2 regions of the Candidatus Merdisoma sp. JLR.KK011 genome follow, and region 1 is predicted to be linked to the other one. Evidence: riboswitches for the same ligand, from Rfam matches in the RefSeq annotation. Region 1 holds a riboswitch; the other holds the start of a gene.

Region 1 (5,571 bases):
ATAACAGTTAAAGCCGCAGTAAACACAATAGTTCTCGCAATAATTTGCAATATAAAGCGGCGTGAACATATAAACGGTATTACCGAAATGCTTGCCTGTTTCGGTTCGTGCTTTTTGTGCCATTAACTCCAAAAAAGGCTCTGCCGCAGGAGAGAGCAATGCCTTAAAATCCTCAATCGTACAGGTTTCATGTTCAAGTGCTGTTTTAACATCACTTACTGTATATTTTGAATAATCATACGAATTCATTTGTCCGATTACTTTTTCACAAATATCAGATTCAATCTGCTCCATTCCCGGCAGATATTCCATATGATTTTTTCTTGATGATGGATCATTTTCAAGCCTATGCTTCTTTTCAAGCGCCTTTGGTGATAAATGCACGGAATCAATAAAATATTCGTTATCCATATATTGCCTCCGCTTAATCTCTTAAAAATCCGGTAAGCGGATCAGATGCTGATGCACCTCTTGACAGAACCCTGCCGGGCTTTGCATGATAAGCTTTTCTGCCTGCCTCTATTGCAGCACGAAAAGCAGATGCCATAAGCGGCAGATTGCCTGCTGTTGCAAGTGCAGTATTTGCCATAATAGCAGCTGCACCCATTTCCATAGCCTCACAAGCCTGCGACGGTCTGCCGATACCTGCATCTATAATAATAGGCAAATCAATTTCATCAATCAAAATTTGTATAAATTCACGAGTTGCAAGTCCCTTATTTGACCCAATAGGTGATGCAAGAGGCATTATGCTTGCAGCACCTGCATTGACCATATCTCTGGCAGCATTCAAATCAGGATACATATACGGCATTACAATAAAGCCATCATTTGCAAGGATTTCAGTTGCTTTGATGGTTTCTGTATTATCAGGCAAAAGATATTTTGAATCTCTCATAATTTCAACCTTTACAAAATTGCCGCAGCCAAGTTCTCGTGCCAGACGGGCAATACGGACTGCTTCCTGTGCATTTCTTGCCCCAGATGTATTTGGCAGAAGTGTTATCCCCTTTGGAATGTAATCAAGAATATTTTCCTGCTCCTTTGTGTTTGCACGGCGAACAGCAAGGGTAATAATTTCTGCCCCTGCATCCTTAACTGCCGATTCAATAAGCTCCAAAGAGTATTTGCCTGAACCCAAAATGAATCTTGAATTAAATTCATGACCGCCGATAATGAGTTTATCATTTTCCATTATAATTCCTTCTTTCTTATACTTCGTATTCTTCTGCAATTATTCTTAAAACCACATGTGCCTGATGTGCTGCACACACCATTACACGAGACGATACAAGTCCAATACCATCAGATACATCACTTGTTTCATCACCGCAAAGATAAAATCGTTTCGTTACTCTGCGAGTTTTTATACTGTTCGCCGATGCCATTCCTGACATACCCGAGCCTGCAGCTAAATACTTATCCGGGAAATTTTCCCTTATGCCGTTTACAAGCATTGCCTTTTCTTCAGGTTGGTCAAAGGCTTCACAAATTATATCAGCATTACATAATAGCGCTTTGATATTGCTCTCGGTTATACGGACAGTGTGAGTATCAATCTCAAGATATGGTGCGATTTGTTGCAAATTAACCTTTAACGCATCTGTTTTATACATTCCGATTTGTGAAACAAAATATTGCTGACGATTAAGATTTGACAAATCAACTTTGTCAAAATCAATCAATATAAGTTTTCCTATTCCTGCACGAGCAAGTGCTATTGCAATATTAGAACCAAGTCCGCCAAGTCCACAAATTGCAACAGATGCTTTACTGAATTTGCTTTGTAATTCCTTACCATGTCGTTCTTCAAGTGCTAAAAGCATTTCTTCTTTTGTGGGAATTAAGTGCATATATTAACCCCCTCCGACAAAGCTGACCACTTCAATAACATCACCATTTTGAATGATTGTTTCATCAAATTGACTTTTCGGCACAATTTCTTCATTACGCTCAACGGCAATAAACTTCAAATCATAATCCGTTGTTTTCAGATACTGTGAAATTGTCATTCCGACAGCATCTTTCTCAACTCCATTGATTTTCACCATAGCTTTTCCTCCTAAATAAAAAATAGGGAGCTACCAATTAAGGTAACTCCCATAATACAATACTATCAGTTGTCCCTACGTTGGCATTATCCAAATCAGGTATATCGGTCGAAAGTTATACTTTCCTCTCAGCCTGTAACACAAGCTCCCGAATATTTAATTGTTGAATTTATAATAACACCATTTTCAATAAAATGCAAGTAAATTGATTATTTGATACTTGATTTCAAATTTTATCGTTACTGTTCAGAGGTCAGCTTGTGATAAACAAACCGATGGTGTAGACTAATCTTAGTCGAAACCATCGGTTTTCTTTATCCAAATATCTCGGATACTCTGTTATATAAATTTGATTCTTCGTTTTGGCGTATCTGAATAAGCATGCTCATGCATTCACGTTAAGCAGGACGATTTCATCTTCCATATTTTTCATTCTCTCAATCCTCCGTTTTCATAAGGTAATTATACTATAGATGCCCTCAAAATGCGAATTTCCGTATTTGAGGGCATGGTCAATTTGACGGTGGATAATTTTAAAAAAACGAGTAAATATCAGGTGAAAAAGAGGGCAAGGAAGCATGCCTGGGACGAAACGGAAGACAGAAATGTGGATAACTTTCTGATAAATAAAGCGGACAGAAAAACTATAAACATCATTTTTCTGTCCGCTTTATTTATCCACATATAAAAAATTTAAATTTCGTCACTTTTCACAATCGTCAAATGTAGGGAGTGAACAGTAACGATAAATCTCCTCCATCAAAATTTATTTTAATCTGTCTATTGCTTTCTAAACCCTCATGCCCCACATTTGGCACCACCATAAATGAAACTGTGCAAGCGATAGGTTATTGAATTTGTTTTTGCCATTGTCTATACTATAACCAACGGCAAAGATCGTTTTAATTTTGGGCCTGCAGCCCGTTTTCTAAACTGATTTCAGGTACTCTCATTTGCACCACCACCTGTCCAGCCTCTTACGGCAAAAGGACGTACAGTAAAATGATAACAGACAGAGTACCATGCCGTAAATTTACCCAGGAGGTGCCTTTATGGATAGAATTTACGACAATTGTTGTGGTATTGACGTGCACAAAAAACTCATCGTTGCCTGCTTTCGAAAAGGCAATAAGCAGGAGATACGGGAGTTTGGCGCAACAACCAGAGAACTTCTCGAAATGGCTGACTGGCTCAAAGACGGCGGCTGTGAAATGACCGCAATGGAGAGCACGGCATCTTATTGGAAGCCTCTGTATAACATCCTTGAATCGTCCGGCCTGAACGCTATGGTGGTCAATGCCCGCCATATGAAAGCTGTCCCAGGACGCAAGACAGATGTCAGGGATGCTGAATGGATTGCGGATCTTCTTCAGCATGGGCTGCTCCAGCCCAGTTACATCCCTGATAAAGAGCAGCGGGAACTGCGTGAGCTGGTCCGTTACCGCAAGAGCCTTGTTGGTGAACGCACCAGGGAGCTCAACCGCCTCCAGAAGATGCTGGAAGGCGCCAACATCAAGCTGTCCGGTACTGTGTCGGATATCAACGGCAAGAGCGCGCGCAACATCCTGGAGTATCTTCTCACCGGGGCGTCCGTGGATGGACCGAAATATGATGAGATGTATGAACAGAAGATCATCGCCCATAATCTCAAGGCCACCAAGGAGCAGATCATAGACGACCTCAATGGTGTGATGAGCCCTCTCCAGCGCCGGATGATGAAGGAGCTTCTGGCACACCTGGACGAGCTTAATATCCACATCAAAAATCTGAATGATGAGATTGACAACTTCATGAAGCCGGAGGAAAAACAGGCTTCCCATGCCATCCAGGATGTGACTGGTATAGGGAATACCAGCGCGCAGGCCATCATTTCCGTCATTGGCACGGATATGGAACGTTTTCCTACGGACAGGCATATCTCGTCATGGGCCGGATTATGCCCTGGTGATAATGAAAGCGCCAGGAAGAGGAAGTCCGGCAAGACCAGAAAAGGGAACTCCCTTTTGCGGACAACCCTGATTACCTGCGCGCATTCAGCTGTAAAGAATAAAAAGTCCTATTTCCATGCGCAGTTCATGAGGATCAGCTCCCACAGGGGAAAGAAGAGGGCCTATGTCGCAGTTGCCCATTCCATGCTCATAGCCATTTACCATATCCTCAAAGACGGAGTGGTGTTCAAGGATCTTGGAGCTGATTATTATAACCAGTTCAACAAAGAACGCAAAATCAATGCGTATCTGAAAAAGTTAAAAGCACTTGGTTGGGAAGCCCCGGTAGTTGCCGCCTGAGTCTTCCAGACAGGGTCAAAAACTTCTTTTAAGCTTGATAGGGGCAGTCTGCGCTTTTTTGGCTACCCGGAAGATTATGTTTCACAGTAATGGTAAGGTGTTTACAATACTCATAAAGGGCTCCTTTTGTTGGTATTATTTGAGATTAGACACCTTAATTTTATCACAAGTGGATGCTCTTTTTTCATTCACTTGACAGGTGAAAAGCAATATTCAGTTAAAATACAGCAACTATGTGGCTTTCAAACACTTTCACGGCTGTGCCGTGAATAATCTAAGTTTATTTTTGATAAGCCCGTAATTTGCATATTTAATCAGGACCCCGACCTTGTACAAACAGCTTCGGCAGCTTTGCCATTATTTTGCCTGTCCTTTATCCCTATGGCACTGAACCTTATTTACACAGCATTTCTGTTTTCGACTAAAAGAACAAGATCGGCAAATGCCATAGCAATTAGCAGAGGTATTGTGCTGAAAGCACTTGCCATTTTCTGTATTCCTATACTCTTTGGAAGCGACGCTGTTTGGATTGCGCCATTTGTGGCAGAAATCTTGACTCTTATACTTGCTATCGGGCTATGTAAAACAACGAAATTAATCTATCAATAACTTTTCTAAGGATATGACGGTATCGAGGAGGTGTCGCCATGTCCTTTTTATTTTTTAAGTACAATTTGTTAAAAAAATCCAATACAAGGCATTGTATCCGTCTGCCCGTCAATATGAATTATCTATTCATTCAGTATGTCTTAATAATTCATATTACTGGAACGGCTTCAGGAACCTGATAATCATGTATTACCCAAACACTCATGTAGCTTTATGTCGCATGGCGTTTGTTGTAATAGCCCCCTACTGGGAAGAAAGGGGGTGATGAGAAAATGAGGTATTCTGAACAATTCATGGAGCATATCGAATATGCCTTTGCCGCCTTTGGCAGAACTGTTCTCCGTAACGCGGCAATCAGCGCATACTGCGATTTTGGACGGAAGTAGAAGCGTCCATTCCTTTCCGGCGGCTCTGCCGCTTCTTTTGGAAAGGGATTAAGGGAAAGGATAGGAATGGAATCGGTATTTGATTAAATCCGTATTTGGTTTTTCTTTAGTTATCTTGTTTTTTGGATCATACATAAAATGCAGTGCGTTGTCAACCGTGAATTTATATGCCAACGGACATGCAGACAGGCACGTTTAAACCAACGGAGACAAAAATGAGAAGTTAAGAGAATTTTA
Region 2 (5,571 bases), 1.9 Mb from region 1:
ATGGATAGAATACTCATAAAACCGTTGTCCTGCTTCTGTGATTTTAAGCCTTTTTCCGATTCTGTCAAATAGAAATACGCCATAATACTGCTCTAATTCCTTGACAGCAAGACTAACTGCGGGCTGTGTCATGTGGAGTTGTTCTGCAGCCTTTGTTGTATTGAAATTATTTTTGCAAACCGTTAAGAATATTTTTAAGTGCCGTATTGTCATATTTTATCCCGCCTTATATGAATTCACTTATTATATAGATAAAATTATATTATTTCCTTTATCAAAAAGCAAGTGTTATACTTATGTGCATAAGGAGGGAAGCACATTGAAACAAAATACATTTACAAAGCTATTTTTATCTACTTTTCAGTTAAGCGCCTGCACGTTCGGAGGTGGATTTGTAATTATACCTTTAATGCAGAAAAAATTTGTTGATGAGCTGCACTGGATAGAGGAACAGGAAATGATGGACTTGACAGCAATCGCACAATCCTCACCCGGTGCAATCGCTGTCAATGCGTCTATTCTTGTAGGATATCATGTGGCAGGCGTGTTCGGGGCTTTGATAACGGTGCTGGGAACCGTACTGCCGCCACTCATCATAATCTCTGTCATTTCTTTTTTCTATACTGCATTTCGTGATAATATGATTGTCCACATGGCTATGACAGGCATGCTTGCAGGAGTAGCTGCTGTAATTTGTGATGTAGTAATCACAATGGGAAAAAACATTTTCCGAAAAAAACGGGTTCTGCCGATTATTGTTTTGTTTGCATCTTTTGTTGCTGTCCGTTTCATGAAAGTCAACATTATCCTGATTATTCTAATCTGTGCCATAATCGGTGCAGTTGATACTTTGTATCTTGGCAGGAAAGGGAGGCAGGCATGATTTATCTGGAACTGTTATGGAGTTTCTTCCAAATTGGGTTGTTTAGTATAGGCGGTGGTTATGCTGCCATGCCGCTGATTCAAAATCAAGTTGTTGATGTTCACCCGTGGTTGACTATGACCCAATTTGCAGATATTATGACGATTGCGGAAATGACACCGGGGCCGATTGCCATCAATTCAGCAACCTTTGTAGGGATTCAGGTTGCTGGAATTCCGGGAGCGATTATAGCCACCATAGGCTGTATTCTCCCGTCTTGCGTTATTGTAATCACGCTTGCCTATATTTATTATCGTTTTCGTGGATTAAGAATGGTACAGGGGGTGCTTGCAGGTCTTCGCCCTGCTGTTGCAGCCATGATTGCATCTGCTGGCATTACCTTAGTAATCATGGCTTTTTACGGAGAAAGAAACCTGCCGGTTGATTTGAGTGGAATCAACATAATTTCTGTAATTATTTTTGTTGTTGGCTTTTTTGTTTTAAGGAAATGGAAAGTAAATCCCATTTATGTGATGTTGGGGGCAGGTGCAGCCGGAGTATTGCTGTATTCCATTGTTTGATACGAGGAGGTATAACATGAAGTACATAATGAAAGCAGGAACTTTATACTTCAATGATATAGTGTCAGCCCGAATAAAAGGCAGCTTTATAGGTTCGGAAAAGAAGATCTATTCTGCAAACGGTTCAATGCTTATGCACACGGATATAGCAAACTTAGAGGTTCCGCCAAATGAAGCGGGGAATGTCCGTTATCGTCAATATATCTTATTTGACAGCAGCGGTAATAAATGTGCAGTCGCAAATCCGGATTATGCAAAGGGAGATGACCCAACTGTAGTTGGCTGGCCTTTATGCCGTATGCCGAGAGTAGATCATGCAAAGGTTGTGTTTGATAAAAACGAATATTTGCTGGTAATGCAGAACAACCAGAACTATTTATTATCCGATAAATCCCGCAAATCAATTATTCAAATTTTCCACCGGGGAATAGTCGGCGGCTGGAACATAGAAGCTATGGACGATTTTGCCCCGGAAATAATATGCGGTATTTTTGTGTTCTGCAAGTATATTGAACAGGAAAATGAATTTTTAGTTGTATGAAAGAGATGAAACAGCTGCAACCATATGTGAGAAAAAATCTATTCGGAATAGAGGGCTGGAATATTGCATGGTATGGTGTGGTTATCGGTGTAGGAATATTCCTTGGCCTTGCCTGTTTCCATTATCTGTGCTCGTGCATACTATGTGATTTTTAGTGGGAAAAATACGCAGATACTATCATTGATATTGGTGGTTGTTGGTTTTATATTGTGGTACTTTGGATGGAAAAGCGATGGCTTCGACTAAGATTAGTCTACACCATCGGTTTGTTTATCACAAGCTGACCTCTGAACAGTAACACTATTGTCGATTCATATTGTTTTTTATGAAAGTCACTTGCAAAATGGAACATACAGTGTTACAATTCCTACAACAAAGTAAACAGGGGAGCTTGTGTGACAGGCTGAGAGGAAGGTAGACCTTCGACCCTTACACCTGATGCGGATAATGCCGCCGGAGGAAGCTGCCAAGGGGCGTATACTTTTTCAGGGGCATCCTGTCGGGATGTACCCTGTTTTTTGTTGTCTGCAGGAAAAAATGATGCCGGCAGCCGCGGCCTGCTGCAGATTGAGGAGAAACGCCGTCATACGAAGACGTCTTCTCCCGGCTCAAAGGAGTAAAAGCTATGTTTGAAAAAATGTTTGAGAATGTTAGACAGAAATCCCCCCCTGATCCATAATATCACGAACTATGTCACCGTCAACGACTGCGCCAACATGCTGCTGGCCTGTGGCGGGTCGCCCATCATGGCAGACGATCCGGAGGACGCCGTGGAGATTACAGCCATCTGCAATGGGCTGAACATCAACATCGGAACACTGAACCAGCACACCATTCCTTCTATGTTTGCCGCCGGAAAGCGTGCTAACGAACTGGGGCACCCCGTGGTTCTGGATCCGGTGGGGGCTGGAGCCTCCACGCTGCGAACGGACACGGCTCTGGAACTGCTGAAAAAGGTGAAGTTTACCGTGATCCGCAGCAACATCTCGGAGATTAAGACCCTGGCTCTGGGCAGCGGCACTACCAAGGGCGTAGACGCTGACGAGGCGGATAAGGTAACAGGGGAAAACCTGGATGGGACGCTGGCCTTTGCCAAGGATTTTGCCCGGCGCGCCAGAACAGTCATTGCCATCACTGGGGCCATCGACATTGTGACGAATGGGGAACGTGCTTTCTGTATCCGCAACGGCCGTCCTGAAATGTCTGCCATTACCGGCACCGGCTGCCAGCTCTCCGCCCTGACGGCAGCTTTTGTCACTGCCAATCCAAACCGGCCCCTGGAGGCTGCTGCCGCTGCCGTGCGCGCTATGGGACTGTGTGGGGAGATCGCCTTCCAGCGTATGACCAAGCTGGACGGCAGCTCTTCTTACCGGAACTACATCATCGACGCCATGTACCGTCTGACCCCGGCGGCGCTGAAGAAGGGAGCCAATTATGAAGTGCGATAAACGGTACATGCTGCTCTACGCTGTCACCGACCGTGCCTGGGTTGGAAAGCAGACGCTATACCAGCAGGTGGAAGCGGCATTAAAGGGCGGCGTGACCTGCGTACAGCTGCTGGAGAAGGAACTGGACGAAGCGGCGTTCCTCCAGGAGGCCCGGGACATCTGCGCCCTGTGCCGGCAGTATGGGGTGCCCTTCATCGTCAACGACAACGTGGACATCGCCACTGCCTGCGGTGCGGACGGAGTCCATGTAGGCCAGGAGGATATGGGAGCGGAAGAAGCGCGCCGACGGGTAGGAGAAAACATGATCCTGGGCGTCTCCGTCCACACAGTGGAGGAAGCCCGCCAGGCCGTCCGGGACGGCGCAGACTATCTGGGCCTGGGCGCAGTGTTCCCCACCGGCACCAAAACCGACGTGGATGTGATGCCTGGAGAGACCCTGCAGGCTATCTGCACCGCAGCAGACGTGCCCATTGTAGCCATAGGCGGATTGAACCGAGACAATATCCTCCAACTCTCCGGCAGCGGAGTGGACGGCGCGGCCCTAGTCTCCGCCATCTTCGGAGCGGAGGACATCGAGGGGGCCTGCCGGGAGCTGCTGGCGCTGGCAGAGAAAATGGTAAATCCATGAGGATTCGCAAAGCTATTGGGGGAACTTTAAGCGGAGGACTTAAGGCGCTGCTCTTAAAGCCGCTCAACAAAAATAATACAGAGGAGAAACAGCAATGAAAACAGCATTATCAATCGCTGGGACAGATCCCAGCGGAGGGGCCGGAATTCAGGCCGATCTGGGGAGCGCAGATCAATGCGGTATTCGAGGACATTCCGCCTGATGCGGTCAAGATCGGCATGGTGGCCTCCTGTGGGTTAATTGAGAAGATCGCAGAGCGGCTAAATTTTTATCAAGCGAAAAATATTGTGGTTGACCCGGTGATGGTGGCCACCAGCGGCGACCGGCTGATCTCCGAAGAGGCGGTGGCCACGCTGAAGGCCGGCTTACTTCCTCTGGCGGCTGTAGCCACCCCTAATATCCCGGAGGCGGAGATTCTTTCTGGTATAACCATCCGCAGCGAGTCAGACATTAAGGCTGCTGCCAGACGCATCAGTGACACCTACGGCTGTGCTGTCCTCCTCAAAGGCGGACATAATATCAATGACGCCAACGATTTTCTCTATGGGGACGGCATCGGGACTTGGTTCTATGGAGCTCACATTGACAATCCAAACACCCACGGCACCGGCTGTACTCTGTCCAGCGCCATTGCCGCCAATCTGGCCAAGGGCTTTGACCTGCCCGTCTCCATCCAGCGGTCGAAAAACTATCTCTCTGGTGCGTTGGGAGCTATGCTTGATCTTGGAAAAGGCCGGGGGCCCATGCAGCACAATTTCAACCTGACCGGCGAATTCGCAAAGGAGGGTTCTTTTATCTAAAACCTAAATCCGTGAACTTCGTTACAAATTGCTTTCCAAACATCGCATTCTCCCGTCCCTTTTTTTGCAAATCCCTTCGCCTTTTCTATGATAAGCTGCCATACGCTCTTTACCGAAAGAAACCGATGGTTTGGAAGTTCCATCACAAAATTCCGTTCAGAACTATACTATCAGCAGAGTTAAAAAGTCCCGTTTTATCCAACTCTACCGTTGGTAAGTGTTCATTTTTATGCCGGATTTGTCTTTGTTTATGCCTTTATGCACTCTTTTAAACATTACTTTGAATGAACTGTTTGCAGGTGAGTACATTGCAAAATCTACGCTTCTACTAATTCTATTCTCCCCAGCCTAGCTGGGGAGAAGGGTTTTCATTTGCATCATCCGGAACACTAAATATACTCCTTTCTATCCCTTTCTTTGTACAGCTCTATCAGCTCCAATACCATGATCTTTATTACTTCCGTACTCATTGCCTGATCTTCCGCATGCAGCAAAAGCAAACTTTACCACACATTTTTTATCTAATCTGTCTTCTCAAGGCATTGTTGCACAGTTTATCAGCCATATCCTTTCCGATCAGACAAATTCCAAGCACTATCTGATCTTTCATACGGAAAATGATTTACTGCTGCGTACTTACATACAGCAACTGATGTGTGAATATTATGATCTGCAGTATCGCCGTTCTGAGATTATTGATGCTTATATGGT

Evidence for each region. Region 1 has a riboswitch for thiamine pyrophosphate ahead of thiS (sulfur carrier protein ThiS). Riboswitches for the same ligand answer to the same signal wherever they lie in the genome.
Region 2: linked by a shared signal. The riboswitch ahead of thiM (hydroxyethylthiazole kinase) and the one ahead of thiS (sulfur carrier protein ThiS) in region 1 are both predicted to bind thiamine pyrophosphate.

The regions. Positions count from the first base shown of each region.
Region 1 covers NZ_JAYWSZ010000003.1:153,010-158,580, forward strand. Annotated here, with positions in the region: gene thiH (2-iminoacetate synthase ThiH) at 1-411, opposite strand, end outside; gene VV089_RS01655 (thiazole synthase) at 425-1,195, opposite strand; gene thiF (thiamine biosynthesis protein ThiF) at 1,212-1,853, opposite strand; gene thiS (sulfur carrier protein ThiS) at 1,857-2,051, opposite strand; TPP riboswitch at 2,107-2,213, opposite strand; gene VV089_RS01670 (IS110 family transposase) at 3,104-4,339, shown strand; partial or broken gene VV089_RS01675 (RNA polymerase sigma factor) at 5,221-5,331, shown strand.
Region 2 covers NZ_JAYWSZ010000003.1:2,010,603-2,016,173, forward strand. Annotated here, with positions in the region: gene VV089_RS10850 (LysR family transcriptional regulator) at 1-213, opposite strand, end outside; gene VV089_RS10855 (chromate transporter) at 320-883, shown strand; gene VV089_RS10860 (chromate transporter) at 880-1,443, shown strand; gene VV089_RS10865 (hypothetical protein) at 1,460-1,984, shown strand; TPP riboswitch at 2,358-2,463, shown strand; gene thiM (hydroxyethylthiazole kinase) at 2,632-3,432, shown strand; gene thiE (thiamine phosphate synthase) at 3,419-4,060, shown strand; partial or broken gene thiD (bifunctional hydroxymethylpyrimidine kinase/phosphomethylpyrimidine kinase) at 4,155-4,860, shown strand; gene VV089_RS10885 (helix-turn-helix transcriptional regulator) at 5,330-5,571, shown strand, end outside.